4 regions of the Lottiidibacillus patelloidae genome follow, and region 4 is predicted to be linked to each of the others. Evidence: riboswitches for the same ligand, from Rfam matches in the RefSeq annotation. Region 4 holds a riboswitch; each other region holds the start of a gene.
The links. Region 4 has a riboswitch for cyclic di-GMP ahead of CIB95_RS09185 (hypothetical protein). Riboswitches for the same ligand answer to the same signal wherever they lie in the genome.
Positions count from the first base shown of each region.

Region 1: it holds a riboswitch for cyclic di-GMP, as region 4 does, so the genes downstream of both, CIB95_RS10555 (hypothetical protein) here and CIB95_RS09185 (hypothetical protein) in region 4, are expected to answer to the same signal.
Region 2: it holds a riboswitch for cyclic di-GMP, as region 4 does, so the genes downstream of both, CIB95_RS00725 (DUF192 domain-containing protein) here and CIB95_RS09185 (hypothetical protein) in region 4, are expected to answer to the same signal.
Region 3: it holds a riboswitch for cyclic di-GMP, as region 4 does, so the genes downstream of both, CIB95_RS10505 (aspartyl-phosphate phosphatase Spo0E family protein) here and CIB95_RS09185 (hypothetical protein) in region 4, are expected to answer to the same signal.

Region 1 covers NZ_NPIA01000005.1:108,671-116,555, forward strand. Annotated here, with positions in the region: gene CIB95_RS10545 (HD-GYP domain-containing protein) at 1-593, shown strand, start outside; gene CIB95_RS10550 (class I SAM-dependent rRNA methyltransferase) at 722-1,915, shown strand; cyclic di-GMP riboswitch class I at 2,137-2,225, shown strand; gene CIB95_RS10555 (hypothetical protein) at 2,255-2,671, shown strand; gene CIB95_RS10560 (HD-GYP domain-containing protein) at 2,775-3,698, shown strand; gene CIB95_RS10565 (GNAT family N-acetyltransferase) at 3,778-4,317, shown strand; gene CIB95_RS10570 (LTA synthase family protein) at 4,369-6,366, opposite strand; gene CIB95_RS10575 (hypothetical protein) at 6,551-6,952, shown strand; gene CIB95_RS10580 (diguanylate cyclase) at 6,983-7,885, shown strand, end outside.
Region 2 covers NZ_NPIA01000001.1:113,177-121,061, forward strand. Annotated here, with positions in the region: gene CIB95_RS00700 (YheC/YheD family endospore coat-associated protein) at 1-934, opposite strand, end outside; gene CIB95_RS00705 (DUF445 domain-containing protein) at 1,054-2,199, shown strand; gene CIB95_RS00710 (YlbF family regulator) at 2,241-2,594, shown strand; gene CIB95_RS00715 (Cof-type HAD-IIB family hydrolase) at 2,701-3,537, shown strand; gene CIB95_RS00720 (YitT family protein) at 4,117-4,701, shown strand; cyclic di-GMP riboswitch class I at 4,851-4,943, shown strand; gene CIB95_RS00725 (DUF192 domain-containing protein) at 5,039-5,389, shown strand; gene CIB95_RS00730 (Flp family type IVb pilin) at 5,404-5,613, shown strand; gene CIB95_RS00735 (A24 family peptidase) at 5,690-6,205, shown strand; gene CIB95_RS00740 (TadE family protein) at 6,199-6,582, shown strand; gene CIB95_RS00745 (pilus assembly protein TadG-related protein) at 6,597-7,520, shown strand; gene cpaB (Flp pilus assembly protein CpaB) at 7,531-7,885, shown strand, end outside.
Region 3 covers NZ_NPIA01000005.1:95,211-103,095, reverse strand. Annotated here, with positions in the region: gene CIB95_RS10520 (PIG-L deacetylase family protein) at 1-283, opposite strand, end outside; gene murJ (murein biosynthesis integral membrane protein MurJ) at 288-1,799, opposite strand; gene CIB95_RS10510 (glycosyltransferase) at 2,053-3,171, shown strand; cyclic di-GMP riboswitch class I at 3,363-3,453, shown strand; gene CIB95_RS10505 (aspartyl-phosphate phosphatase Spo0E family protein) at 3,527-3,685, shown strand; gene CIB95_RS10500 (GntP family permease) at 3,812-5,167, opposite strand; gene CIB95_RS10495 (glycerate kinase) at 5,197-6,324, opposite strand; gene CIB95_RS10490 (CdaR family transcriptional regulator) at 6,456-7,616, opposite strand; gene CIB95_RS10485 (YdeI/OmpD-associated family protein) at 7,776-7,885, opposite strand, start outside.
Region 4 covers NZ_NPIA01000004.1:125,906-133,790, forward strand. Annotated here, with positions in the region: gene CIB95_RS09160 (glycoside hydrolase family 18 protein) at 1-1,197, opposite strand, end outside; gene CIB95_RS09170 (beta-propeller domain-containing protein) at 1,375-3,642, opposite strand; gene CIB95_RS09175 (protein adenylyltransferase SelO) at 3,806-5,278, shown strand; gene CIB95_RS09180 (EAL domain-containing protein) at 5,474-6,472, shown strand; cyclic di-GMP riboswitch class I at 6,707-6,792, shown strand; gene CIB95_RS09185 (hypothetical protein) at 6,859-7,554, shown strand; gene CIB95_RS09190 (HD-GYP domain-containing protein) at 7,644-7,885, shown strand, end outside.

The sequences.
Region 1 (7,885 bases), on a different contig from region 4:
ATGAATTACTTCAACAGTTAAGAAGTGAAAGTGCATTAACAAAAAATGAATATAAAATTCCTTTTTTACTAGAAAAGTTACGAATGCATGATGAAGCAACATACTTCCATTCTGTGAGAGTGGCAAATATATTAGATGACTTCGCAAAGAGTATAAATATAGAAATTGAAAAACGTAAAATAATAAAAAATTCCGCACTAATACACGATATAGGTAAGATATTCATAAATAGTAACCTTTTACAGAAGCAAGGAAAACTAAGCGAATTAGAGTGGGAAGAATTAAAAAAACATGCATTATATAGTGACTTGATCGTTAAAGAACTCGAAATTGATGACGTTGATTATTCAATGATTTTGCATCATCATGAAAATATAGATGGATCAGGCTATATTGCAGGGCTCAAAAATTATGACATTAGTATGAATGTAAGAATGATACGAATTGTTGATAGTTTTGAAGCAATGACAGCAAAGCGCGCATATGCTAAGGCGATTTCGGTCGAGCTAGCCTTAGAAGAACTAAGTGCGTGCAAACACTTTTACGATCAAGAGTTAGTGACAAAATTTCAAAGCTTTGTACAAGTACAGTAAGAATATCAGAGATAGAGAGTCTATTTCAGACACATAGATCTTTGCACTATTTTAATTACATTATTTTATTTTATTTGCTTTTTATGCCAAAATGAAATCAAACAATAGAACGATGAAGGATGGCGAGAATGGAAGTAGAAGTAACGTTAAAAGTGAAACCTAAATATGAAAAAATGTACAAAAGTGGGTATCCACTTATAACAAAAGATGCTATTAGTAATGTAAATACCTTACAAAAGGAAGGGCAGCTTTTTAAACTGATAGCTGAAGACAATTCTTTTTTAGGAAAAGGTTACTTAGGAAAGCAAAACAAAGGGTATGGCTGGGTTTTAACAAATAATAGGAATGAAATTATTAACCAAGCTTTTTTTGAAAAAAAAATAAAAGATGCGGCTGAAAATCGTAAAGTGTTATTTAATAGTGAAGATACAACAGCATTTCGTCTCTTTAATGCTGAGGGAGATGGAATTGGTGGTTTCACTATTGATTATTATGATGGCTTTTATTTAGTTAACTGGTACAGTGAAGGCATATATAAGTATAAAGAGTATGTATATACCGCACTAACAAAACTAGGACAATATCAAGGGATATATCAAAAGAAGCGATTCAACTCAGGTGGGAAATTTATTGAAGAAGATGGCTTCGTAGAAGGAGAAAGAGCTGAATTTCCTCTTATTGTAAAAGAGAATGGGGTAAATTTTGCGATTTACTTAAATGAAGGGGCAATGGTAGGGGTTTTTCTTGACCAAAGAGAAGTGCGTAAAAAAATTCGAGATACGTATGCAAAAGGAAAGACAGTATTAAATACCTTTTCATACACCGGTGCTTTTTCTGTTTTTGCAGCATTAGGTCGAGCTACCAAAACAACTAGTGTCGACTTAGCTAATCGAAGTTTAAGTAAAACGATTGAACAATTTCAACTGAACGGTATAGACCATGAAAAACAAGATATTATTGTAGAAGACGTCTTCCGTTACTTTAAATATGCAAGTAGAAAACAATTGAAATTCGATTTAGTTATTCTAGATCCACCTAGTTTTGCACGCTCAAAAAAATTCACCTTTAGTGCTTCAAAAGATTATAAAAATCTACTAAAAGAAGCAATTGATATTACAGAGGAGAATGGAGTAATTGTCGCTTCAACGAACTGTGCAACCTTTGATATGAAAAAGTTTAAAGGTTTTATAAAGGCGGCTTTTAAAGAACTACATTTAAATTACTCAATTGAAGAGGAGTACTCTCTGCCAGAAGACTTTAAAACAATGAAGCAATTTAAAGAAGGCAATTATTTAAAAGTTGTCTTTATTAGAAAAGCATAAACTAATTGACAGTAGATTTAAGGAAATTGGTAAGCAGACAATTCTTTGTTTGCTTATTTTTTTGTGGAAATTTGCATAAAAAAAATACAAAAGAGCATGAAAAATAAGTGAGAATGAAGTCGAAATATAACTAATTATTAGAAAATATCAAAAAATATTAAAATATTACAAAAATTTACTAGCTTTTCATTAAATTACTATATATAATAGAATTACAAATAAATATATAGTGGCAAACTACTCGAAAGGGTAAGGGCGCAAAACTATAGGGGCTACAGTACATTTGTTACTATGCCAGCCAGTTGCAAAAAAAAACTGATGGTATAGGAGGAAATGTAAATGAAAAAGATTTTAGTTGTAATGTTTTCCGTTTTACTTATGTTTACTGCTAGTAACACAGCTTTTGCAGGTGAGGTGTCTAATTATCAATTAGCACTGCAATTAATTGATCAGACAAACCAAGATATTGATAACAAAATTAATAAAGGTGTTGAAAAAGCTGATAAGTTACAACAAGAATACTTAGAAGCTATCAAGACTGCTAATGAAAGCGAAATCGAAGAATTAACAGCAAAGTACGAAAATGAATTAACAAAGATTATTGAAGGTGTTTTCTACGAAACACTTAAAATGTCTACCAAAACAATCGGAGAAGCGTATGATTTAGGTGTTCTTGCTGAATGTAGTTGGAAGCTAGTACGTTTTGCTGATAGAGAAGTGCTAATTGATCCAATTACTGTAATTGGTAGAAACTAAAACTCGTATTCAATATTATTTTATATACTATATATTTATTTAATAAATGAAAAGAGTTCTTTAAAATAGAACTCTTTTTTTCTCTTTGCAAAGAGGTGATCGTGTGAAAGGATTTAAAGTTGGGAAAAAGGGTAGTTTTATTGAGAGGGTTAAGTATGATACAAACGAAATTAGTCTATTAAGCCGCGGAGACGGAATAGAAGTTCTCACGCAATCAATAGAAAAAGATAGACTTTTCTTTGTGTATCCTTCAGACAATAAAAATGTATTTGAGTTCTTTTATTTACTTTCCGGAGAAATTCTATGTGAAACAGAAGATGAGAAAATAACATTAGGTACACAAGAGTATTTTTCAATTAAAGAGATAGACGAGCCTATCCATTTTAAAGCATTATCTGACGTTACTATGCTATGGGTAATAACAGAACCAACCTTTGTCCATATAAGTGAAAAAATATCATCTCTAATGGAAATTGTGAAACAGGTAGAAATAAAAGATTGTTACACTGAAAAACATAGTGATAGAGTTGCAAATTATGCAGGAAAAGTCGCTAAGAAAATGAAGTTAAACAAAGAGCAATTAGAGAACTTGATATTTGCATCTTATTTACATGATATCGGGAAAATTAATGTTCCTTCAGAAATATTAAATAAACCTGGCCGTTTAACGGAAGAAGAATATGAAATAATAAAAAAACATCCTGCTGATGGTGCCGAAATGGTCAGAGGGACAAACTACGATGAACTAGTACCAATAATAGAGCAGCACCACGAAAGACTTAATGGAAGCGGCTATCCTTTCGGGTTAAAAGGTGACGAGATATTATTAGAAGCAAAAATTATAGCCGTTTGCGATACATTTGATGCAATGACAGGAGATCGTTCGTACCGAAAAGCGTTTGATCCAGCTTATGCGCTTGATGTAATAAAGAGTTTAATTGGAACGCATTATGAAGAAGAGATTGTTGATATATTTGAAGAAGTTTTAATTGAAGAAGGCTTAATTAGTAAAAACCTTGAAAAGTAATATTCTTTTTAAGGTTTTTTTGTTAATTCAATTAATATTACTATATTTACGTCTAAATGAAGTTAAGGGACTGTTTACATTGCCAAACAACATAACATATAGGAAGTTAAAAGTAGAAGACTTAAATGATGATTTCTTAGCAAGGTTTAAGCGGTATCAAGTTACAAACAAGGTACTAGCTAATAGAGAAAACAGTTTGTATGAAAAAGAGGATTATTTTATTGATGACTGGGATAATGCAAAAAAAGTTAATATCGCTCGAGAAATGCGTAATTGCGTGCTAACTGGTGGAGCAGTTATAGGCGCATTTAGAGAAGAAGAATTAGTTGGTTTTGCAAACATTAATAACAATCACTTTGGGAAAACGCTTGATTATGTAGAGTTGCCATACATCCATGTCTCTAAAAATTACCGTGGGTACAACGTTGGTAAAAGCTTGTTTTATCTTTGTTGTGAAAGCGCAAAAAAATTAGGTGCAAGGAAATTATATATTGGAGCACACCCTTCTATAGAAACGCAAAGTTTTTATAAAGCTATGGGTTGTACATTAGCAAAAGAGATAAATGAAGAAATTTATAATCGCGAACCATTGGATATTCAGTTAGAATATGTTCTTTAATTAAATTAGTAACACAAAAGGGATGCCAAATATTATTGGCATCCCCTTTTTTTAGTCTTCTAGATCACCTAAAACTTTACGATAATAATCTGTTTCAAGTATCCTTTGTGAATAGAAAAATTTACTTTCAACAATAGCGTTCATCCATTCAACATAATCTTCATTAACATCTATGCCCTCATTTGGTGTAAACTTTCCAGTATCGCCATTGTATCTACCTTTATCAGTAATCCAACTACGATTTTTAAATATAACTAGAGGATCAGAATCAGAGAGGATATCTCTCCCCATTAATAGTCTGGAATCGTATTCTAACCCTAACAAGTTTGAAATAGTAGGAATAATATCAAGGCTTGATACAGGCTTGTCAATTGTCATAGGTTGCATTCCTTTTGCAAAGATAATTAAAGGGCTACGGAATAATTCAAAGTTTTTTTCTACTTTATGTCCTAAAAACTCATTAATAGTTTCAAATTCTAATCCATATGGATAATGATCAGCACTCATAACGATTAGTGTATTATCAGCAACGCCAGCTTCCTCAAGGGAGTTTAATAAGAATTCCATCGCCCGGTCAAGTTCCACGTGTGTAGCTATATAAGCCTTTGCTTGTGTAGATAAAGGTAAATGATCGACATGCTCTTTATTTTTTGCTGCCATATTATTTCCGAAGAAATTATATTGCATATGGCCACTCATTGTCATGTAATAAGCGTGAAATGGTTCTTCGTGAATATACTCATCGACAGAAACTTCCATCATTTCTAAGTCAGAAGCAGGCCAAACTCTCCTTACTTTTAGTCCATTACCTATCCCTTTATAATCATAACCCATATTAGGATGTGATAAATCTCTGCGATAATAGTCGTAAGAATGATTATGATAAGCCATTGATTTATAGCCGAGCTTATTTAACTGGTTACCCATAACGAATGGTAAATAGTTTCTATGTGATTCTCTAAAACTCCATGTACCGGCTTTAGGGATTAATCCAGTTGTTGCAACGTACTCCCCGTCTGTTGTACTTACACCCCAAATCGGATTATAGAAGTTTGGGAAATGGTACCCTTCATGTACTAATTTATACAATGTTGGTGTAACTTCCTCATGAACAGCGTAAGGAGAGAACCCTTCTGCTGTTAGGAATACGAGGTTATATCCTGCAAACTTACCTGTGTATTCGTTCTTTGTAGTTGGCGGTACGCTACTAAAATATTCGTGCATTTCTCTAATTGATTTATTCTTTTCATTTTCAATTAATGATGCAAAATCGATTTCCATCGTATTATATTCAATTATTTTTTCTTCTTTTGGTTCAAGGTCGTTTGGTTCACCAACAGGTTCACCTTGTACCGGCTTCATAGCTGGTAAGTATGGGTTTGCAACCTCCAGTTTAGGCGACCATCCTGTTGCTAGCCTTTGTAAATCAATTCGCATTGTAGTAAAGATTCCTAAACGATCTGCTGATAGTATAGGGTTGTTACTTTTATAATATAAGTCATATGCAGTATTCTTATCTTCGCCACTTGCGTGTATAGTAGCAAGGCCAACTAAGTGAAAAACAATAATAGATCCTGCAATTATTCCAACATTTTTTAGAGGTAATCTTTGAAAGGGAATATATTTATTTCCAATGAAACCGATTAAAGTTGCAGGAAGGAAAAAGAGTAAAAACCAATGTAAATTTTGTAGTAACAGGGTCGATATATCTCCCCAAAATTCAAAGACTGCAGTTGAATTTGTAGCGGAATATATACTGTAAAAAGTTCTGAAAAACTTGAAGTATATAAACTGAGTAGAATAAATAAGGCCAGTAAAAACAAGTAATATGATAGCTAAAATATAACTAATCTTCTTAGTAAAGATGCTACAGATAAGAAAAAACAAAGTGGAAATGACAATAATAAATATAAACGATATGAAAGTTCCGGTAGTAAATATATTTATATTAGTTAATGCTCGAAAAATAATCTCCAAGGAAAATATAGAAATAATGAAAAAGATTATTAAGTAATGTGATTTTATTAATGGTTTAATTTTATGAAGCATGTCTTTTCTTCACCCCTTCCTTTCTAATTCTAGTTTAAAATATTAGAATTATCTATATATTTCTTATAAAAAAGAAAACTACTAAACTACTGATATTAATATATCGACAAAGGAAAATATAGTATAATTATACTTATAAATAACAATTATTATTGCAAATAAAAGCATAACGTAAGGAGAAAAAATGAAAAATATTACGCGTTCTTTAATTATATTTTTATTACTTTTATTAGCAGGGTGTAGTACGCATTCAAGTGGGGACTTTGAAGTTATTGATGAAACGGATTCTGCAACGGCAGAAAGTAAACCTGAATTAAATATTAAGATAAAGATTGTACAAAATGAAGCGATATTATTTGTTGATACAGACTTGCTTATTTCTAAAGTCAATTATGGGAAAGAAAGAAAAGCAGGGGAAGGTCACATCCATGTTTATGTAAATAATGGAGAAAAACAAGCAATCACATCATTCAGATACATATTAAAAGAAGTGAAACCTGGAAAAAACGTAGTTCGTGTTTCATTGCATAATAATGACCATACGCCTTATGGAGTTTATGAAGTGCAAGAATTTTATATAGATTAATAAAAATCCGACCACGATAGGATGTAATTTATGTTCAATAGGTTAAGTTTACAGACTAAGATAGTTTTAATGTTTTCAACTGTAATAATTATTCTTGTCTCCGTATCAATAAGCTTTGAAACATTTACATTTAATGACACGGTAAAAAAAACATACATAAGCCAATTAAAGGGAATAACAACTACTATAAATGGGAGGTATGAAGAATCCCGTTCGATTGAAGATGTCCAACAAATATTTGACTACCTTAAACATCGAGAAGTAGACATCCTTCAATTAAACCTTCATGTAAAAAAAGGTGAAAAACATTTAGTTTTAGCATCTACGGAAAGAAATTTAATCGGCACGAATACTCCAGAAGTCTTAGCTTCAACAACAATTGAAGGGAAAACAATGGTTGCTCACATAGAAGATAATGAACAACACCTTGTCCGATTAGTTGCCCCCCTTTTAGAAGATGGCATGACTATTGGTGCTATTGAGTTATACATAGACAATACAAAAGAGTTTCTCGTTGTTAAGGACAGAATTTTATCTATTGCAGTAGTCGGAATATCACTTGGATTAATTATGTTGATAGCATTATGGATAATTATTAAACACTTACTGGTTTTACCGCTTTTCACATTGCGAGAAGCTGCTACTTCCATTCAGGAAGGAAAAGATTATGAAGGGTTAAATCTCAATGCTAGCTATGAGATTAATGAAGTGGCAGATGCTTTTAATAAAATGGTATATAAATTGGAAGATAGATATTTTAAAAGCATTACAGATCCATTAACAGGTACATATAATAGTGCTTTTTTTAAACATAAGTTACAACAACACATACAAACAGCTAATAAATTAAAACAATCTGTTTCTTTACTATTTTGTGATATTGATAATTTTAAAAAGCTAAATGATCATGAAGGACATGTTTATGGTGATAAA
Region 2 (7,885 bases), on a different contig from region 4:
GCTCATATAAATTAATTCCTTGTTGGACGATGTATTTCTTTTTAGAAATTTTTTGTTTCAGAAAGTGAAATAAATCACTATCATTTTTAAAGGTAAGTTTATCCGTTGATGTAAAACCAGAATTTTCGAGAGAGTACGTATCATTTTCATTTGTTATTCGATAAATATGTCTTCCTTGACTTCCATATATCGGTTTCACATAAATACATTCATAATTATTCACTAAATTTGCAAAGGAGCGTTTACTTGAAAATATTGCAGTTTCAGGTAGATGAAGTTTTAAATGTAACTCAGAAGAAAGCATTTGGTGAACTTCCCACTTGTTTAAAAAACGATTGTTAAAATAAGGGATTTCCTGCTCTTTGCACTGAGTAAATAGTCTTTGAGCAAGTTCAGATCTTTCGATTATTCGAGAGTGAATTCGATTGTAAATTACGTTAGGTTTCGGTAATTGATGTTTTTGCCACATCTGATTTGAGTAGGTGTATCCATAGACCTCGTTGTCATTAAACTCATCTAGTGAAAATACATAAAAAAATAGCCCATGCTGCTTACAAAATGATGCAAGTTCGATACAAAAGTCGTTAATTGCGGGAAAAGAAATTGGGTTTTGTTTATTTTTAAAAGCAGTTAATACTGCAAAAACAGGGCCGAAAGACATATAGTTATTTTCTCTCTGGTAGGAAATAGATAAAGGTGTAGGTAAGTGCGGAAGAAGTAGTTGTTTTGCTAATGTATGACTGCAAAATAGTGTATCTTCATCTTCCTCATGGATTTTACAACGAACTTCGAACTTGCCATGTCCAAAAGAAATAGTTAACATTTTGTTATGAAGTTTCCATGCGTGGAACTTTTTTGGGAAAATCATTTCATTTGTATCGTTAAATGTAAGATCTGGCATTGGTTGAATTGTAATTTTTGCTTTTAGTGTCATAAAAATTCCCTCAAAAATGTTTAGTAGTGACCTTATAGGCGAATATTGATACCGTATACTATGTTAAAATTTTTTATATGTGAGTTTGAAGGTAAGACAAAAAAGTAAGGATGAGAAAGATGAATGAATTAGTTATCGTAATAATTATGGTTTCTGTTGGTGCTTTGATAGGTGGTTTTACTAACGCATTAGCTATAAAAATGCTGTTTCGTCCTCATTTACCACGATACATAGGAAAATGGAAAGTCCCATTTACTCCAGGACTTATCCCTAAACGAAGAAGTGAGTTGGCGGAGCAATTAGGAAAAACAGTAGTAAAGCACCTGATTACAAAAGAGGCAATTGCACAGAAACTTAATGAAGATTCCTTCCAGCGAAACCTTCTCTTATGGCTTCAAGCGGAAGTTAGAAAACTTTTATGCTCTAACAAATCGGTCGGTGAACTTTTCGAGATGTTTTCTTTTGATGTCGGAAGTTTGCAACATTTTGCTGATGACAAAATAGAGCAATTCCTACATTCTACATATGAGGAGTACTTGGAAGATCTTCGCAACAAGTCTTTAGGCGAAGTGTTACCACATACATGGGATAGGAAAGTTGATACGATAATACCCCCAACAGCTAATTTAATTGCTGACCGCTTAATTACTTATTTTCAAAGTAGTGAAGGTAAAAGTAAGCTGGGTGATACAATTGATAAATTTCTTTCTACAAAAGGAATGCTCGGTAGCATGGTAACGATGTTTTTAGGAAATGAACGTGTAGTTGATAAGGTGCAACCAGAAGTAATAAAATTTTTGCAGGATGAAGGGAATCGGAAACTAATTGAAACTATCGTTCAGAAAGAATGGACGAAACTAAAAGAACAGAAAGTAGCTGTTTTTGAATCGCTATTAGGTAAAGAAACGGTAAAAGAAGAGGTAACAGATTTTATAAAACAACAATTTAAATTAGAAAAACTAACAGGAAAAAAATTAAAACATATTATAGGGCAAGAATCATTAGAAGCAATAATTGATAAGGGATTACCTAAAGCAATGCAAATTACAATAGATTTTTTAGAACGAAAATTAGAGCCTGCCTTACGTTCACTTAATATAGAGAACATAGTAAAAACACAAGTCGAGTCTTTTTCACTAAGTCGATTAGAAGAAATGGTTTTAGATGTTTCTCGGAAAGAATTAAAAATGATTACTCTTTTAGGTGCGGTTTTAGGTGGATTTATTGGTTTAATTCAAGGGGTTATGCTTTCGTTTTTTAATTAATCTTGTTATGATTAAACGAGTGAAATCATTAGGAGGTATTTATTTTGTCAAATTTTTACGATAAAGCATATGAATTAGAAAAAGCATTCCGCGAAAGTGACGACTTTAAAACATTAAAAGAACTTTCAGATAAAGTTAATGCTGACCCTGCTTCAAAGCAATTATTCGATAGTTTCCGCTCAGTACAAATGGAACTTCAACAAAAGCAAATGAGTGGGCAACAGTTAACAGAAGAAGAAATAACGAAGGCACAACAACAAGTTGAATTAATTCGCCAACATGAAGTAATTGGTAAATTAATGGAGCAAGAGCAACGTGTTAGTATGGTAATTAACGATATTAATAAAATTATTTTAAAACCTTTAGAAGAAATTTACGGAAACGAACAGAAGTAGTAAAAAAACCTTATCCCTATGGATAAGGTTTTTTCGTTATATTCTAATCCTCTGAGGCATATTTATGTACTAAAAAGTGTCTACTTTATTTAGAGGGGGAGTACAAGTGATATATCGCATGCTTGCATTAAATATCGATGGTACTTTATTGCGTTCTAATGGTAGGTTAACAAGAGAAACGAAGGAATCAATTGAATATGTTGCAAATAAAGGTGTTTATATTACATTAGTTTCTAGTCGAAACTTCCAGTCAACAAAAAAGATAGCAAAAGCTCTTAAGGTCAATACTGCACTTATAACACATAGTGGAGCGTTTATTGCTTCAAATATTGATGAACCAATCTATGAAAGAAGAATCGATCATAATACAGTGTATGACCTAGTAGCTTTAAGTGAGAATTATCCGTGCCAAGTTAGAATTGTACATGAAAAGTATTCCTTAATTAACAGGCAAAAAGATTATATGATGGCTAAATTTATTTTAGGGTATGGAGATCCAGTTTTCTATCCTATTCGCTATGTAGAGTCGTTAACTGAGCAGTTGCAAGAAGAGCCAGTATCCCCTCCAAATATAGATATTTACTTCCCACACGAAAAAGATATGGCGGATTTCAAGAAACATTGTGAAGAACAATTTTCTGGAATTTCAATTTTGAATAAAGATGAGCAAACCCTTGTAATTATTCCATCAAGTGTTTCCAGGAATAAGAGCTTACAGCTTTTAGCCAAGCAATTAAATATTCCTTATGATGAGGTTGTTGCTGTAGGGAATTCCAATGCTGATATAGAAATGATTAAAAATGTTGGGTTAGGAGTGGCGATGGGCCATGCACCTAAAGAATTAAAGGAAGCTGCAAACTGGGTAACTAGATCAAACGATCAAAATGGTGTACCTTACATGGTAAAAGAAGTGTTTCGAAAGCAACTACGTGTTCAATTATAGAATGGAAGGCTCGCCATATGGTGAGCTTTTTTTGATGAAGTGCTCCAGTTTTTACGCCGTTACCCGATTGCTTCAGCTTTCTATAATGATCCAGCTTCGACTCCTAGCGACTAGTTAACTTCATACTTCTCCTTTGCGATAAGTCAACATCGAATAGCTTCACTATTCATGTTTTGTCTAGCTGCGAGCACCATCGGCTCGAGGTCTGAAGCCAATCACTTCTAATGACAAAAAGCGTCTTTAATCAGTGCTCGTCTTCAGCTTGTCGCCGATACCCGGTGTTCTCGCCTTTCTCTTTTTCCTTTATCTCAATCGAAGTATTCCAGTTCATACGTCGCTGATCAGTCGTCTCAGCTTTTCTGATTGTCCAGCTGCGGCTCACAACGACTAGTAATCTTCACACTTTTTATTTACGATAAGTCAACATCAACTCGCTGCGCTCGTTGTGTTTCCTTTATCTCAAACAAAGTGCTCCAGCTTATACGTCGCTGAGCGTTCGCCTCGCTTTTCTATTAATACTTTTTTGGTACATGCATATAGTTTATATATAGCTTGTTTCGTTAACGGAGGATGAACTTGATGAGTGTGCTGAAAAAGGGTATTGCAATAATTATTGGCAGTTTTCTACTAGGAATCGGAATTAATGGATTTATTGTTCCATATCATTTATTGGATGGTGGAATGGTTGGTATTGGATTAATTATGAAATATATATGGGGATATAAAGTAGGTTTAACGATTATTATCCTTAGCGTACCAATCTATCTTATGGCATGGATATATTATCGATCTTATTTTTTTAATAGTCTTCATGGGATGTTAGTTTCAGCATTTGTCATTGATTTGCTTGGTCCACTAAGATATAGCTTTCATTTACCCCCATTATATAGTGCATTATTGGGAGGTTTACTAGTTGGAACAGGAGTAGGTCTAATGCTGAGATTTGAGACAAGCACCGGTGGGACAGACTTAATTGCTCAACTATTGACACAATGGATATCTCTTAATGTTGGAATACTAATTTTTTTAATAGATACAGTTATTATTATGATAGGTGGTTTTGTATTTAGTAAAGAAATATTACTCTATTCTATCATTACAATCTCCGCTGTAGGCTTTGCGACAAGTTCAATGACGTTAAAAGGTAAAGAAGTTATACAATAAAACTGCATTAAATTGGGGAATTCTAGTAAATTACCTTAAATTGTCTGAAAAAATAGTGTGAAAGTACTATATGAATTTACTAGATAATTAGTTAATATAAAAACAAGCAACATCAAACAATAGTAGATTCAACGACAAATGACGCTGAATCTCGATAAAGGCAAACCTGATGAAAATCAGCGGCGCAAAGCTACAGGGGCTAAGGTGTAAATCTTATTACACTATGCCAGCCAGTTACCGAAAGATTACAAGGGTATTTGTTGTTATTTTTTATATAACAACCCCCACTTTCGGTAAGTGGCAGGGTTGTTTTTTAATTTTCAGGAGGTGAAAGTAAATGATGCTAGTGAACCTATCAAATGGCACAATATTAGCTAATAAACTTAAAACAGCCTATCGTTTCTTTCAACGATTAAAAGGGCTAATGTTTACTTCTGAATTGCCATTAGGTGAAGCGTTGCATCTACAACCCTGCCAATCGGTCCACACATTTTTTATGAAGTATGACATCGATGTGATTTATCTTGATAAAGATATGAAGATTGTCAAGATCACTCACATGATGAAGCCGAGCAAAGTTGGAAGCATTGTCAAAAATGCAAACTCGGTGATCGAATTACCTGCTGGAAGTATCTCAAAAACAGATACAAAAGTAGGACATGTATTACAAATAAAAAATAATGGTTAAGGGGAGATTGTCAAATGATGAACAAATTAAAAGGATTAGTATTTGAGGAAAAAGGTCAAGGGATGACAGAATACGGTTTAGTTTTAGGTGTTATTGCAGTAGGAGTTGTCGCGCTACTTGCTACATTAAGAGATGAAATCATGACAATGTTTAATGAAGTAATTAACAATGTAACAAACCGTGATACTGGAGGAACTGCTACTACTAGTGGTACTGGTGCTTAATATAACTTATATATTTCTAGCCTTACGTTCTCGAACGTAAGGCTATTTTAAAATAACTATACAAAAAGAGGGATAAATGATGATTACTACATTAATCCTATTAATTATTTTAGGTATATGTGTTGTAACAGATATAAGAGAAAGAAAAATATATAATGCTGTCATTTTCCCAGCATTGCTTCTAGCATTTATCATCCAAGGAATTGACCATGGGTTCGTAGGTTTAAAAACAGCAGGTATAGGTTTCTCGGTCGGCTTTGGCTTACTTTTAATTCCGTATTTCTTAGGTGGAATGGGTGCTGGCGATGTTAAACTTTTAGGTCTTATTGGTGCATTAAAGGGTTCTAGTTTTGTGATGTACACTGCAATCTATATGGGAATGATCGGAGCATTAATGGCACTAGGTATTATATTATTTCGTAGTGGTGCATTTACAGCAGTTTTATATGGTGTTCATAGTGCCAGAAATGGAATTAAAGTACCTATTAAAGAAGGAGTTTTTAATTCATCCTATTCTTATCCTTATGGGGTGGCAATTGCTGCAGGAGCACTTGCAGCATTGGCGCTTGAAAGATGGATTATATTATGGTGAAAAATGAAAAAGGTCAGTCAATCGTAGAATTCGCATTAGTTATACCTGTAATGCTACTTTTAATGGTTGGACTTTTTGATTTTGGACGAGTTTTTTATATGTATACTCACTACCATTTAACTAGTCAAGAAACTGTTCGTGTTGCTGGATTAGGTTGGAACGATAGTGATGTGACACAGTTTGCTAAAAATTACATTCATATTGGAGAGCCAGCGGATTTAGAAGTTACGATTACTCCAAATGACACCAATAGAAACTCTGGTGATTACGTTACAGTGCAACTAAAGTATCCAGCAACAATTATTACTCCATTAATTTCAAGTATGCTACCTTCTCCTTTTTATATTGAAACAGAATCAACAATTAGAGTGGAATGATAGGAGGAGAAAGGTTGAAAACTATTAATAATGAGCGTGGCGGTGTATTAGTGTTTGTTGTTATCGGCATGCTTGCAATGATTGCGTTAACAGGGTTAGTCATTGATGGAGGCATGTTATATATGGAAAAAAGTCACCTAAAAAAAGTAGCTAATGCCGCCGTTCTATCAGGAGCACAAGAATTAAAAATGCAAGATGATGATGAAAATACGTCAGAAAAAATGATAAAAGAGATTGTTGATGATATCGTTGCAGCTCATAACGAAACAAATAGTCTAGAAAACTGTCACGTTTACAATGATCAAAAAGTAATAGTTGAGATGTCAAAACAAGTTCCTCTAGCATTCTCTACATTGTTTGGGATAGATTTCGCTACTGTCAAAGTAAGGTCCGTAGCGGAAATTGGACAAATAGGAAGCGCTTATGGCGTGGCACCTTTAGGTGTGGATGAATCAATTGCATTAAATTTTATGCAAGAATACAAGCTTAAAGTTGATCAAACCGAAGTTGATTCAGGTAACTTCGGTATTTTGGCACTTGGTGGACCTGGAGCACAAACCTATGAATATAATTTGAAATATGGCTACCCGGAAAAAGTCAGTATTGGTGATGTAATAGACACACAAACTGGTAACATTGCCGGAAAAACGAGATCAGGTGTTCAAGAAAAAGTAAATGCTTGTAATTGGAGTCCAGGAATGCAGTATTCGCGGGATTGTGAACGAATTATTTTAGTTAATGTATACAAGCCATATCAAGTTGATCAAAATCAAGTAAAACAAGTCCAAGTAACAGGATTTGCTTATTTCTTTATTACAAAGCCAATGGCAGAAAATGACACATCAGTAACTGGTATGTTTATTAAAATGGCGGGAAAAGGAGAAATTGAAGCAGCAGCAAAAAACAAAGGTGCTTATGGCATTAGATTGACAGAGTAGGTGAGGCAATATGAATGCAAAAGTAACATTAATCATTTCACTATTTTTAGGAGCAATAACGACGTTTATGTTTTTTACGTATATGCAAAAACAAACCCCGCAACCAGTAGTGCAAGAAGATCTTCAACCTGTAATCGTAGCCAAACAAGCTATTTCTGAAAATACAATAATAACAGCTGAAATGGTAGAGGAAATGTTAGTTCCTACAAAAACGGTACACCCTAATGCCACTATTGATGTATCTGCGATTGAAGGAATGGTAGCAATAGCTACAATAGCTAAAGGTGAAACTCTATTAATAAACCATCTTCAAAAAGTAGAAGAAGAAGAGAAGTTTATTTCTAGAAAAATTAAAGAAGGGTACA
Region 3 (7,885 bases), on a different contig from region 4:
CTAATATACGCTTTTCTCTTATTTTGTTCCGATCTTCCGAACCATTACTCTTCGCACCATTAGTAACAAATACTACATGTACTTCTGCATTTAATTCTTTATATTGAATTAAAGTTCCTCCTAAACCAATGGTCTCATCATCTATATGTGGCGCAAAAATTAGTATCTTCTCATTATTATTTAATACTTCAAGTGGCATATTTCCTTTATAATATTTTGCCAATACTTTTTTAGTCAGCGCTATAACAAATGGTGAAGCTAACTTCATCATGTGGTGTTTCATAATATCATCCTTTTCTGCGGAACTTAGAGAATAATAATCCTACAGCTTGACCTTTAAATAGAACCAATAAGGCACCGTAAGTGATACTTCCTAAAACTGCTGTTATTAATAAATATAGAATTACATGCCATTGTGAAAAATATGGTTTTATAATCATTAAAACAAAAATCATACCAATGACAGAGAGAACTACTTTACTCGTTTCAAAACTTAAGGTTTTCCAATTAAATCGTACTTCAATTCGTTGAAAAACAATAATATTTAGAGTGAAAAATACAAAAGCCATAACGGATGACGCTAATGGAATTCCTAAATAGGAATCTAACCATGAAATAAAAATGAAATTTAAGAGAATGTTTAACAAAATTGAAAATAAGCTTATTCTTAATATTAAATTTCCTTTGTTTCGTGAATAAAAACCCTTATTAATAACGTTTATTAAGCTAAAAAACAAAACTGACCCTGCATATAAATAGGCAACTAATACTGTAGACTCTGTTGCACTAGCGGTAAATTTACCACGTTCAAAAGCAACCTTAATGATTTCTGGCATTAACCACATCATGCCTACAATTGCTGGCAAAACAATAGATAAAGACAGTACTAGCCCTCTTTCTATTGCATTTCGAAATTCTTTATCTTTTTTCTGTGCAACAGCTTTTGATAATATTGGAAAAATAATTGTTCCTATTGTTACTCCCAGAATTGCTTGAGGAAAGTGTGTAATATTTTTGGCATAGTTTATATAAGTTACTGCCTTCGTCGACAAATTCCCAGCAAAAATATTATCAATAAATAAATTTACTTGCCCGACCATGACTGTAATTGCTACCGGAATAAAGATAAGAAAGAAATTTTTATACTCTTTCACATCCATTTTTCCAAAGATTTTGTGCGTTCCTTTTGGTATGAAAACTAACTTTTTAACAAAAAGAGAGAGAATCGTTCCAACTAAATATCCGTATGCAAAAGAATAAACACCTATTGTTTTTGCAAATAAAAGAGCAGAAACAATTGTTGATCCAATTACTATGATTTGTGAAATTACAGAGAGTGAAAATTTATTTTCAGCATCTAAATATGCTTCATATACAGCATTCAATGACACAAAAAATATAGCAATGAAGAAAATAAAAGATGTTGTACGTGATATAGCTAAAGTCGCTTCTGTAAAGTCAGGAAATATTATTGGTAAATACATAGGTGTCAACAACAAGCCGCCAATAGAAACAAATAGACCAATTATAGCAGTGCCTCGTATGACTTGAGAGAAATGATAATGTCCTTGACCACGTTCAAGAGACTGTATATAGCTCGGAACAAAAGCGTTTTTCATTCCAGTTGTAAATAATAAAATAAACATATTAGGGACAATAAAAGCTATTAAATATGCTGCTGCTTCAGCAGAGTCACCAAAATATTTCGCTAAAATAATATCTCGAATTAATCCTGACACTTTTAATCCTAAAGTAGCTATAACTAATAAAATACTAGCAATGGCCAATCTTCTTTTCAAAATATAACCTCATCTCGGATAGTCTTAAATATTAATTAATTTTAACATAAATTTTTCCACGCCTCATTAGCAATATACTGTATATCTGTTACTATATAAGATAAAATAATGTAATTTAGTAGAGATTCTTAGACAAGCTTAAAATATACGTCATATATTTGATGATGTTATGATTGAATCAAATGATTAGAAGGGTTTTTATTCTTCTTTAGAATTCATATGTTTTTAATAATTATTTAAGGTGGACTTAACTATGAATAAGCAAAAAGTCTTGATTGTTTCTAATATGTATCCTAGCAAGAAATATAAAAGCTTTGGTATCTTTATTAAGAACCAAGTAGAAGCTTTAAAAAGCAGAGGCTTTTCAATTGATATTACAGCAATAAAAAATGCAAAATCAGGTAAGTTTAATTCTCTAGTTAAATATGTGACTTGGTTTGTTTCCTCGTTATTAACTCTTTTATTTAAAGGTAAGAAGTACGATGTTATCCATGCACATTACGTTTTTCCTAGTGGGTTAATAGGACTATTATTCAAAATTGCTTTTAATACTAAGCTTATTGTAACCGCTCACGGTGGCGACATTGATAAAATGGCTCGAAAACATAAAGTAATTTTTCATTTAACTAAAAAGATACTCCACTCATCAGATAAGATCATTGCTGTCGGTGAAGAATTAAAAGAAACAATTGTTTCAGACTTTGATATCTCTCCTGATAAAATACTAGTTTTAAATATGGGTGTGAACAGAAATATCTTTCACCATACAGATCAGCAAAAGAAAAGAACTCAATTAAAGATTCATGTAGAGACTACTTCTATATTATATGTCGGAAATATTATTAAACAAAAAGGAATAGAAGAACTAATTACTGCTTTTGAAAAGTTAGTTGCAAATAAAAATCAAAATTTCAAATTATATTTAATTGGTTCTGATAAAGACACGACATTTAAGGCTCACATTCAACAAGAAATTGATAAAAAAGAATTAAATGACCATATTGTTTTTTTAGGTGTTTTACCACAGGGTGATATTGCTAGTTGGATGTCGGCATGTGATATTTTTGTTTTACCTTCACATATAGAAGGGTTTGGTCTAGTAGCACTAGAAGCAATGGCTTGTGGCATTCCTGTCGTTGGAACAAATGTCGGTGGACTTAAGTACTTGTTAGATAACGACAGTGGAATAATTGTTGATGCTAAAAACCATGTTTCTCTTTATGAAGGAATAAAAAAGTTAGTTGAAAACGAACAATTGAAAAAAACTATAATTGATAACGGTTATAAAAAAGCAATGGAAAACGATCAGGAAAACATTATTAATGAGCTTGAAAGCCTTTATTCTCAAGAGCATATTAAACAAAAAGCGTAATTTATATCACTACCATTTACTTAAGAGAGAAATTAGATAAAAATAGACAACGATTTCGACAAAAGTAGTTAATATAATACGTTTTTCCACCCTTGAAATATTTTCTCGTAATAGTACGATATATATAAGAGCAACATTATACTTTTTTCCTACTTTGAATTGGCAAAAGAAATACAATCTAATTATTAGTAGACCGATAAAGGCAAAGCTATGGAAACATAGTGACGCAAAGCTTAAGGGGCTTCATTTACAATATTGTAAATATGCCAGCCAGCTACCGAAGGCTCTTTACAAGTGCCTACATCCTTTATTGGTCGGGGGCTTTTTATTTTGTAAAGAGAGGATGTGAATATCTATGAATGCAAACCTACTTCAAGATATTGAGACATTAAGAGGCTTTTTAATGAAAAAGGCAAAAGAAACAAATGACCTAAATAACGAGAAAGTAATTGAATATAGTGTGAAATTGGACGAGCTATTAATTAAAGCACAATATGCCGCAATGCAAAACTAATTTTACCTACAAAAATAAACCGCTAAACTTAAGTCGTGTATTTTTGTTCTATAATGCTCCAACTGTCCAGCTAATTGCATATGTAAAAAAAGACTCAACCAATTGGTTGAGTCTTTTATATTGGAATTATACTAAGATTACCCATAATATCATTGTAAAGATAATAGCAGTTAATCCTTGTAATAGAGTAGCTAAAGTCTGTGCTTTGTAAGCATCAGTAACTTTCATTCCACTAAATTGTGTCACAACCCAGAAATAGCTATCATTTACATGACTGACTGCCATTGCTCCTGCGCCTACCGCCATAACAACTAGTGCTAAAGGAATAGCACCTTCGATACCCATTTCAGGAAGTAATGGTGCAATAAGAGTCGATGTAACTACTAGTGCAGCAGTTGATGAACCTTGTGCAGTTTTTAAAGCAGCAGCTACTACGAATGGAATTAATAATATTAACGCTCCATTTAATAGTCCTCCATTAGCAATTCCTTTGATTAATTCTGCTACAGGAGTCGCCTTAATAACTGAACCGAAAGCTCCACCAGCACCAGTGATTAATAAAATAGTCGATGCATCTTTAATTCCATCTCCTACCCAGCCAGTTAATGTTTCTTCATTTAGTTGTGGCATTAATAAAAAGGATACAAGAACACCCATTAACAGTGCTACAACAGGGGCACCGAGAAATAATGCTATATCTGCCAAAGTTCCAGTCCAACCGAAAAACTTTACTACAGATCCTAATCCAATTAACACTATTGGAAGAACAATTGGTGCGAATGATTTAAATGTAGAAGGTAGTTGCCCAAAACCTTTTACTATTTCGTCATAATCTAAAGAAGTAACTTCTTCTCCTTCAATTTTAATTTTACTCGCAACTTTAACAGCCCAAATGTAACCTACCAAAATAGTTGGAATAGCAACGATAAAGCCAATTAAGATAACAGTTCCTAAATAATCAGCAGCTCCGATGTTACCTGCAGCAGCTATCGGACCTGGTGTTGGAGGTACTAATGTATGCGTAGCATATAATCCTGTTGCAAGAGCAACAGACATAGAAGCTAGAGCAACTTTCGCTCTTTTTGCAAGCGCTTTCTTTAAACTTGATAAAATGACATACCCTGAGTCACAAAATACTGGAATACTAACAATCGCACCTATTAAACTCATTGCAAGCTGTGGGCGCTTTTCGCCAACTAGTCTAAGTACAACTTCTGCCATTCTAAGTGCTGCTCCTGATCTTTCTAAAACAGTACCAATGATTGTACCAGCTACGATTACAATACCGATGTAGCCCATTAATCCACCAAATCCACCATTAACTGCAGCTACCACTTCATTCAATGGTAAACCAGCTAATAAGCCTACCATAAATGCAGCAATTAATAATGATAGAAAAGGATGTAACTTTAATTTTGCTGTAGCAAAAACAATGAAACTAACCCCTAGTATTATAACAAGAAACAATAAAGAACCTTCCATATCTTTCATCCCCCTTAATATGTAAAGACCTATTTAGTGGCCTTTATTAACCTAGCAATATTTCTAGTTTGATTAAATAGTAATATCTCTGCATTTTTTATACACGCTTCTAAACTAATAGGACCTGCTGTAATTGAATGACAGCTTACAAAATAGTCGTAAAGCTTTTCATATCCATCTCCTAATCCACCCGATATAAGGATGGTAGGAACATTGTAGCGCTTCCCTGCTTTTGCAATAAATGCAGGTACTTTTCCATAAAGTGTTTGATAATCACTTTGTCCTTCACCAGTAATGACCCAATTTGCATGCCTAATTTTTTCTACTACATTTGTAGCTTCTGCAATAATTTCAGATCCAGAAATGATTTCTGCCCCTATAAGTAGGAAGGCAAACCCTAACCCTCCTGCTGCACCAGCGCCAGGAGTACTTTGATGCTCTATCCCTAATGTTTCCTCAATTAATTGGGCGTATTGCTTCAAAGTAAAATCAAGTTCTTTTACCTGCTTTGAAGTAGCACCCTTTTGTGGTCCAAATACTGCAGTAGCGCCCTGCTCTCCACATAGTGGATTATTTACATCACTAGCAATTCGAAACTTGCAATCTTTCACAATTGGGTTTAATGCAGAAAAATCTACCTTCTTTATAGAAGAAAGTGATGAGGCGAAAGGACTAACTTCCCCTTCATTTTCATCAACAAATTTCACACCTAATGCCTGTAACATTCCAAGTCCACCGTCATTAGTAGCACTTCCTCCAAGACCAATAATAAAGTCTCTGTGACCAGATTTTACCGCTTCAATTATGGCCTCCCCAACTCCATAGGAAGTGGTGTTCATTGGGTTTCGGATTTCACTTGGGACCATCGGTAATCCAGCAATATTAGCTGTTTCTATGACAACTGTGTTACTAGTTCCAAGTACCCCATATGCAGTTTCAACAGGTTCTCCTAACGGACCAGTCACCTCAACATGAAAGCGCTTTCCGTTTGTGGCAAACAAAAGTGTATCTAAAGTTCCTTCACCTCCATCAGCCATTGGAACTACATCTATGGTTGCACCAGGTACCTCTTTTAAAAAAGCTTCTTTCATTGTTGTTCCTACTTCTAAGGAAGTTAAGCTACCTTTATAGGAATCCGGAGCAATCACTATTTTCATAAAAACACCTTTTTCAATATATTTTGAAAACTTAGTTATAATTAAACTATAAGTAGATGCACAAAAACAACGTGCGAATAACTGAAAATTTATGGTTTTTTTATCGAAAGTTTGTTCAAATGAACAATATTTTATCTTTTCATTTTATAAAAGAACATTACTATCATTAAAATTGATGCATCATTAAAATTTCGAGGGTTTAATCCAACCTGTTTATAAACACGATCCAAACGATATTGTAATGTATTTCGATGAATATTAAGTGCTAATGCTGTATCATTTACTCTAAGTTGGTTTTTGAAAAATACTTCTAATGTATGCAGCGATTCTGCACTTAAAGGCTTTTTATTTGAAAGGAACTCTTCTATTAATTCATTCCGGGTCTTTTCGGGTATATTTACTAAAATCCTCTCCAATTTCCAATCCGAAATATGAGAAATCGGTTCCTCAGTTTTAAACAACTGAATTATTTCTAAACACTGTTTAGCCTGGTAGTAAGAATTTCGATACCCTTCGACTCCCGTATATCCGTTTCCAATTCCTACAAATGAATTTATATTTAAAAGTTTGAGCTTTTTATGTATATCTTTAGCAATGAAGCGTTCATTAGTAATATTTTTACCTTTACTTTCAATTGCTACAAGACATGTATCATTATTTATGAAAGAGCAAATAGAAGACTCTGCTATTTCTTTAGTAATTAACCTTAATATATCCGATTTCTTTTCACTTAATTTCACCATCGTTTCAAAACTTTGCCAATTATTAGGCGTTAAATCTGGCAAACTTATTAAAATAATTGTCCTTTCTATTTTAAAATCGATGCCTAGGAGATTTTCACCATTCTTTTCAACCACTTTTTTATTAAAGTTGGTTGGGGAAACTAAATCATGAATCCAACCTTCTACTAGCCTATTTTTATATTGCATCTGGTTATTTACATATACTTGTTGAATCATAACCTCTACCGTTATTTTTATTATTTTGGCAAACTTATAGAGTTCTTTCGGGTCGCCAGTAACTCCTACTACACCTACAATTTCATCAAAATATTCAATAGGTAAATTCACTCCTGGTTTTGACCCAGCATAAAGCTCTTGATCTTCAGGAGAAATTACTAATTGCTTTTTATTTGATATTACATATACTGCACCTTCATGAATCTGATTAATTCTTTCAGTGTCACTACTTGCAACTATCATTCCTTTTTCATTCATGACATTTATCTTATAATCTAAAAAGCCACTTAACTTCTTTAAAATTGGTTCAGCTAATTGTCTTGTGATTTTCATTAGTTAGTTCCTCGCTTTCTCTATTCAAGAGATTTATATAACTTTACTATAAAAAATGTAATCATAAAATAAATAAAGCCAAAAAAAGACCTCGATAAGGTTATCGAAGTCTACTAGGAGCTCTTAATTTTTGTAATAAAACGAAATAAAACTTTCCTATTACTTTTTGTTTGCACGATAAAGATCTCTACTTTTAAAACCTTGCTCCAATATTTGTTTCATTTCTTCACGACGCTTTTCTTTCGTCTTTTCTTGCTTAGCACTATATA
Region 4 (7,885 bases):
CCCGAGCTCTTTCATCAAATCAAATTTGGCTTGGATGGAACGGGCATCTTCAAACCAGACTTTATGTTGTTTTCCTTGAGCATCCCAATAATCGAAATGAGGTGCTTGGTTTTTATAATCATATTGAATAGCCACACCTTGTTTTAATGCTAGTGCTATTGCTGCTTGCGGACTTAAAGCTTTCGCATATTCACCACCAGGTTTATAAGGGAGTGTCCAGTCATAGCCATATAAATTTTGCCCCATTAATATTTTACTTCCCGGCATTTCAGTTAAAGCATATTCTAGCACCTTCCGAACTGGTCCAATTGGTGACACTGGCATTGGTGGTCCACCACTATAGCCCCATTCGTAAGTCATGATTACGACGAAATCGACAATTGCGCCAATGCCTTTGTAGTCATGTGCTTCATACCATTCCCCTTTTTGCGTTGCACTCGTTTTCGGGGCTAATGCAGCTGAGAGGAGCCAACCTTCTGCTTTAAATCGTGTTCTCGCTTTTCGTAAAAACTTTTGATATGCTTCGCGATCGGCTGGTCTAAGGAATTCGAAGTCAAAATGAATATCGCGATAACCTAATCTTTTCGCGGCGGATACAATGTTATTTAATAATTTGTTTTGGATGTTTTCATCGTTTAAAATGACTCTACCGAGTTCATTGCTAAATTGACCTTCTTCAAGGTTGGTGACAACCATCATTAACGTGACGTTGTTATTTTGGGCAATATTAAAGTAATCATTAAGAGGAGGTTCTTTTAGTGATCCGTCTCTTTGCACTTCAAAACTGAATGGAGCTAAGTAAGTTAATTGCGGCGCGGCGTCTCGTGCTGCTTTTTCTAGTTCAGGGCTAACTGTTTCTTCAAAAGATTCAATGTATGCATTAAATTCAGCATTCACTTTTGGCTTTGGTGGAATATAGAGCCGCATGCCAATAGAAAGATAGCTTTGAAGCGGAATTCCATTAATTCTCGCAAGTTCCCGATAATCAACCTTAAACTTTTTGCCAATTCCATAAAGTGTATCCCCGGGCTGTACCCAATAGAAACTGCCGTAAATCGGAATAACTAACGCCTGACCAACAACTAGGGCACTTGGGTTTGGTATTTCATTTGCATTTACAATGGCTTGCACAGAAGTGCCATATGCTTGTGAAATTCCCCAAAGTGATTGGCCTGGCTGGATGACATGTATTTGCACAGTGTATCCCCTCCTATTCTATTTCCTCTTATCATCGTATTAAGCTATTTCAAAAAACATGCTAAAGGACAAGGTAGAAAAGGATATACTTTAATAACTTTGCTTTATTCAAAGGTAAAAAACAAAAAATCTGCCCAACTTCGTTTTAAGCTGAAGTGGGCAGACAATATCGGTTACTTAATAATTTTGCTTCATTTTAGGTAAATTTAGTTCGTAAATGACTTTTTCACTTGAAAGATCATAAACCTTCATTTGATCAAATGATAGCGTATATAGAAGGTCCCCAACTGATACCATTCGTTGGATTGATGAATACCAATCAGAATATCCATAATTATTCTGTGGTTTTTTTTGATGGGTAATTGTATCTTTCAACGTGATCCCTGTTTCAGGAGATATTTCGTATAAAAAGGCACCTTCGAATACGAAAGCATGCTCTTCGTAAACGGCATCACCTTTTTGAATTGTTTTTGTTTCATAAAGGTTTGCTGGGAAACCGAATAAGTTCTTCTCTGGATGTTGGTACAATGCTCGGTGGTTATGATTGACCTCTGAATAGGAACCACCTTGACCGAGTATTTCCACAAATTTTTCAATTGGATTTGCAGGATCTGTAACATCAAATACTGAAATCTTTAATCCTTTTGGTCGGACAACAGGTTCGTCGCGCCATTCCACTTTTTCTAGTGCGGTATGTTGACCAAACCCGATGACATGGTTATCATCAAGCGGATGTAAATAATTACTAAAGCCTGGAATCTTCAACTCTCCTAGCACCTTCGGATTCTTCGCATCTTTAATATCAATAACGAATAAGGGATCAACTTGTTTAAACGTGACCATATAAGCGACATCTTCCATAAAGCGAACACTATAAATACGTTCCCCTTCGGCAAGGCCTTCTACCTGTCCTAATGGGTTTAAATTTATATCAAATGTATATAAATTGTTTGTAGAAGGATTTTGTTCATCCCAGCTGTTTCCTTTTGTCGTCGCAACGCGGAATGTATTGTTTCGTTCATCCATCGCAAATTGATTGATCAACGTTCCATTGACAACCGTTTTCGCACTAAAAGCAATAGTTTCATTTTGAATATGGAATTGAATAATTTGTGTATCAGCAGGCTCAGCAATTCTTAACATTTTTGTACCGTCTGCACCTTTTGTTTCATTTAAATTGTATTTATGAATGGCAGTATAAAGATTATTTTCTGACATGTATATCTGGTTTGATGAACCTAAATAAGCTTTCAAGTTATGTTCTTTGTTCATATCATTTAAGTCGATTGCACTAATTAGCATAAAACTTTGTTCGTTGCTATCAGGGAAAAAGTGCATGTGACCAAAATCAACTGGTTTTGGATCATCACTAATTGCTGTATCTTTAACAAATGGTCGTGGGTCAATGGTATCAGATTTCTCATCTTCCATTAAAATATGATATGGCGGATAATTATTAGCAATTAAATATAAGTAGCCATCCATTTTTCTTGAAGCAGTGAAATTACCTTCCATTGTAAACTCACGGACTTGTTTTGGATCTTCTTTATTAGATATATCATAAAAATAGACGGTTGTTTGTTGGGCGTAATATGGGTACATCGAATCAGCGGCGATACGTGTATCACTAGTCTTATTACTTGTCACTTTTTCTCTTATTTGCTGATGTGTTTGCCCAATTGTAATTAATAAATCATCATGTAAGAAAATTTCCTGAATGTAAAAACCATCTTTTTTTATAACGCTCTTTACAGTACTCTTTTCACCATTTGTAGATACAATGACGATATCATTATCTCTCACAAAATAAAGGAAGTTGCCATCTACTTTGATGCGATCTCCTTCATCGATACCTTCTACTTGCACATTCGTTTTCGAAGTAGTTCTAGAGTTACTAGTGGATGAATCAGCCGATTTAGCTTCTGCACCCGCCATGCCATCCATACTATCTTCCATTTCGACAAAGCCATCACGGTAATATTGCGATTGGTTTTCCATTCGTTCTTTTAATAATGTTATTAACTGTTCATGATCTTGAATGTTTGGTAGTTGTGCGACAGCTTGGAATGAATGTGTAAAGTCTGTTGCTAGTGTAGTGCCTTGAGCAGACGCTACATGTTTTGAAATAATGATGTTGTATTTCTTACCAACTTCCCAACCATCATCAGGTGACTTTAACGTGAGAACAGTATAATCATCATTCCACTCAAGTGATACAGTACTCTTTTCACCATCTTCCGTGACGACAGAAACTGTTTCTGTAGTAAATGATTCAGGATTCATTGGTTTTGTAAATTGGATCTGCCAATCCTTTAAAGTAGGAGCGTAGCTTGTTGCGTATGGGATTTGAACAGCTACATTGGATGTGGAGTTTGTATAGTAGTTATAAATAGAAATGACACCTATAAATAAAGCTAGGCCGGTTACCCAAAGTATTTTCTTCATAAAGACACCTTCGTTTCATTAGAGTATTTACTTATTAGACGGTCCAAAATACGTTTTGTTTCAAAAGTGTTACAAAAATATGCGTGCTCTAGCTCACTATGTATAATAAGAATAGCATGGAAAAAGATAGAATATATAAAACCATCTTTAAAAAGGAGAATTTATGAAGGAAAACAAAGAACAAGAAATGGGCTGGAAGTTTGATAACAGTTATGCACGCCTTCCACAATCATTTTTTTCGAAAATATCGGTAAATCCAGTTGCTTCGCCGAGTTTAGTAATTTTAAATAAAACGCTAGCTACTTCATTAGGATTAAACGTTGATTACTTGCAAAGTAAAGAGGCAGTGGAAGTACTGGCAGGAAATAAAGTTCCACAGGGTGGAGCAGCACTCGCGCAAGCATATGCAGGGCACCAATTTGGTCATATTAATATGTTGGGCGATGGTCGAGCCCTTCTCCTAGGCGAACAAGTAACACCTGCAGGCAATCGTGTTGATATTCAATTAAAAGGGTCAGGGAGAACGCCTTACTCTCGTGGAGGAGATGGCCGGGCAACACTTGGGCCAATGCTACGTGAGTATATTATTAGTGAAGCAATGCACGGTTTAGGAATACCAACAACCCGTAGTTTAGCTGTTGTTACAACAGGTGAGGAAGTAATCCGTGAAAAAGTACTCCCTGGGGCAATTTTAACTAGAGTAGCGGCAAGTCATATTCGCGTCGGAACATTTCAGTATGCAAGAGGTATTGGTAAAATAGAAGAACTTAAAATCTTGGCAGAATATACGATAAAGCGTCACTATCCAACCATTGAGGATGAGGAAAACCCGTATCTATCTCTCCTTCAAGAAGTAATTAAAAGACAAGCGCAGTTAATTGCAAAATGGCAACTAGTTGGTTTTATTCACGGTGTTATGAATACTGATAACATGACAATAAGTGGTGAAACGATTGACTATGGACCGTGCGCATTTATGGATACATACGATCCTGCAACAGTATTCAGCTCGATTGATCGTGAAGGTCGCTATTCTTACAAAAATCAACCTTATATTGGTGGTTGGAATCTAGCAAGGTTTGCTGAAACATTATTGCCACTTTTACATGAAGATGAAGATGAGGCAATTAAGTTAGCACAAGAAGCGATTTCTAATTTCACCACGTTGTATCACATGAATTGGCAAAAAGGCATGAGAGAAAAATTAGGTTTATTCAATGAAGAAATAGAAGATGAAGCACTGATTGATCAGCTGCTTGGCATGATGGAGAAATATCATGCAGACTACACGAATACGTTTGTAGCGTTAACGCTTGATAAGGTAAAAGGAACGGATATGTTTGCAAGTGAAGCATTTATTTCCTGGAATAAGCGTTGGCAAGAAAGACTAGAGAGACAAGAAGAAACAATAGAGGATGCAAAAGAATTAATGAAAAAAAGTAATCCAGTTGTTATTCCTCGCAATCATAAAGTTGAAGAAGCATTAGAAGCAGCAGTGGAAAATAGGGATTACTCCGTTATCGAAAATTTATTAAAAGTATTGGTAAATCCTTATGAATACACGTTGGAAAGGGAAGATTATTGCAAACCGGCTGACCCTTCCGCCGGAAATTATCAAACATATTGTGGAACATAACTAGTGGAGAGCCTGTGCAAGGCTCTTTTTTATGTTTTATATTTGTTTGTAAAAAAGAGGAAGTACATAATTCTATTGTATTTCTTTTTTTTATGGTCTAATGAGTATAGAAAAAGAAGATTATAATTTTGAACCTATCTATAGATGGAAAGTTAGAAAAAAGACATAGATAGCGGTCAAGAGGAGAAAATTTATATGAATTGTAGCAGTTGTATCGTAATGGATGTGCTATTTGAAATAAAAATGGAGGGAGAAGCTAATCTTTCTCTCCTAAATGATGTTATCCTCCATTTAAATAGAGAACATGGAATTGTCAAATTTGATGATAATATTTTAACGATAAAAGAAGCATCTGTTAGAGAATTTGTTTATTTTTGTAATGACCATATGGAACCTGAAATGGTTTATTTTCGAATTGACAACGAAGACTGGAAACCTATTAAACAAATTAACGCTGTGATTGACGTCCAATGGATTGACGAAATTATTATTAAAGAATTAGTAACTTGCTATTATCAACCAATCGTCAATGGTAATGAAGAGATATATGCTTATGAACTTTTAGCTCGTTTTCAACACGAAGACGGTTCAACGTTATATCCAAACGAAGTCTTTGCAGCGGCAAAAGAGCGAGGTAGGCTTTATGCTTTAGACCGTCTATGTCGAATGAATGCTGTTAAGGCTGCAGCACGTATCGATAAAAAAGCTTTTATCAATTTCATCCCAACCTCCATTTATTCACCAGAGCATTGTTTAAAGTCAACAGTTGCATTAGCAAATAAATTAAATGTAGATCCGTCAGAACTTGTTTTTGAAGTAGTAGAAACGGAAAAAGTAAATGATATAGATCATCTGAAAAAAATATTAGCTTATTATAACGAAAAAGGGTTTAAATACGCGCTTGATGATGTTGGAGAAGGTTTTAGTACTACGGAAGTATTGGCTGACCTTAAGCCTCACTATATGAAGTTAGATAGGCAATATGTAAACGGAGTCGCAAATGATATAACAAAGCAAAAAAACGCACTGTCTTTTTTGGAGCACGCTTTAATGAACGGATCTACACCTTTGGCTGAAGGAATCGAAGTGAAAGAAGATTTTGAATGGTTACAAACAAAAGGATATCAACTTTTTCAAGGTTACTTATTTGGGAAACCATCTCCAACACCGATCAAGCATACGAAAAAAGTGTAAGGCACTCATTGCTCTACACTTTTTTGTGCAATCAGGGACCATAAATGAGATTCAATTTGACATACAATCTATTAATAACATTCTCTAAATATATATTAGCAATATATATTGGTATTTATCGACTAAATATGCCAATATTCGCAAATGAATATATGAAATTATTTAATAAAATAGTAGATTTAGGAAATAAGTAGGTCTATAATAGAATTATAATAGATTGAATTAATAGAATAAACTAAAAAAGGGCAACCTATTCGAAAGAATATGGACGCAAAACTAGAGGGGCTTCAGTAGTAATACTATGCCAGCCAGTTGCATCGATACCCTTTCGCAAAAGATGGGGTTATTTTTTTAGGAATTCAGTATAGTATAGGGGGATTATAAAGATGAAAAAGTTACTTGCATTATTCTTTTCTACAATTTTAATTTTCACAACATCTAGTCCTATCTTTGCATCTGAGAAAACTAACTATGACGAAGCGTTAGAAAAAATAGAAGAGACAAATCTTAAAATTGATGAGGAAATTGCAAAAGCAGTAGAAAAATCTGACGAGCTTCAAGCTAAGTATCTTTTAGAACTTCGAGAACTTGAAGAAGGTGAAGAAGTTGTAGAACTGAAAATTGAAAAAGAGGAAGTTACTGCAGAGTATGTTTCTACTAAAGATCAACAAAAGAAGGAAAAGTTAAAAGAGAAATTAGCTAAAATAGATGAGAAATTAAAAAAAGAAGAAGATAAAATTGATAAAAAGATTGAAGAGCTTAACACGGAACTAAACGAACTTACAACACAGTTAATGGCGGAAGCTGATGAAGAAGATAAAAAGAAAATCATAGAAAAAATAGAAAAAATAGAGGAAAAGTTTAATAAGAAATATGAAAAGTCAAAAGAACTTACAGAAAAGTATACAGAAGAGCTTGACAAAATAATTTCTGATGTCTTCAATAAAACATTAGAAATGTCGGCTAAAACAATCGAAGAGGCAGCAGAATTAGGTGTTATTGCCGAATGTAGCTGGAAACTAGTACGTTTTGCTGATCGTGAGGCGTGGATCGATCCTCTCCGTGTTATCGGAATAAAGTAATATTATTTTTAGTCATCATGTTAAATTAAAAAAGAGTTCATTTTTTCGGACTCTTTTTTCCATTTCATGTATTCTTTGAGGTGAATACTATGCAAGGATTTAAATTAGGTAAAAAGGGAACATACATAGAAAAAGTTAAATTTGATACTAATGAGATAAGCTTGCTTTCTCGTGGAGATGGAGTAGAGATAATGACCCATTCCATAAAGAAGGATAAGCTTTTTTATGCATTTCCTTCTGAAAATGCAAACGTGCTAGAGTTCTTTTATGTGCTTAGTGGGGAAATCCTTTGTGAAATTGATGATAGTAAGGTGACAATCGGGCCAGAGGA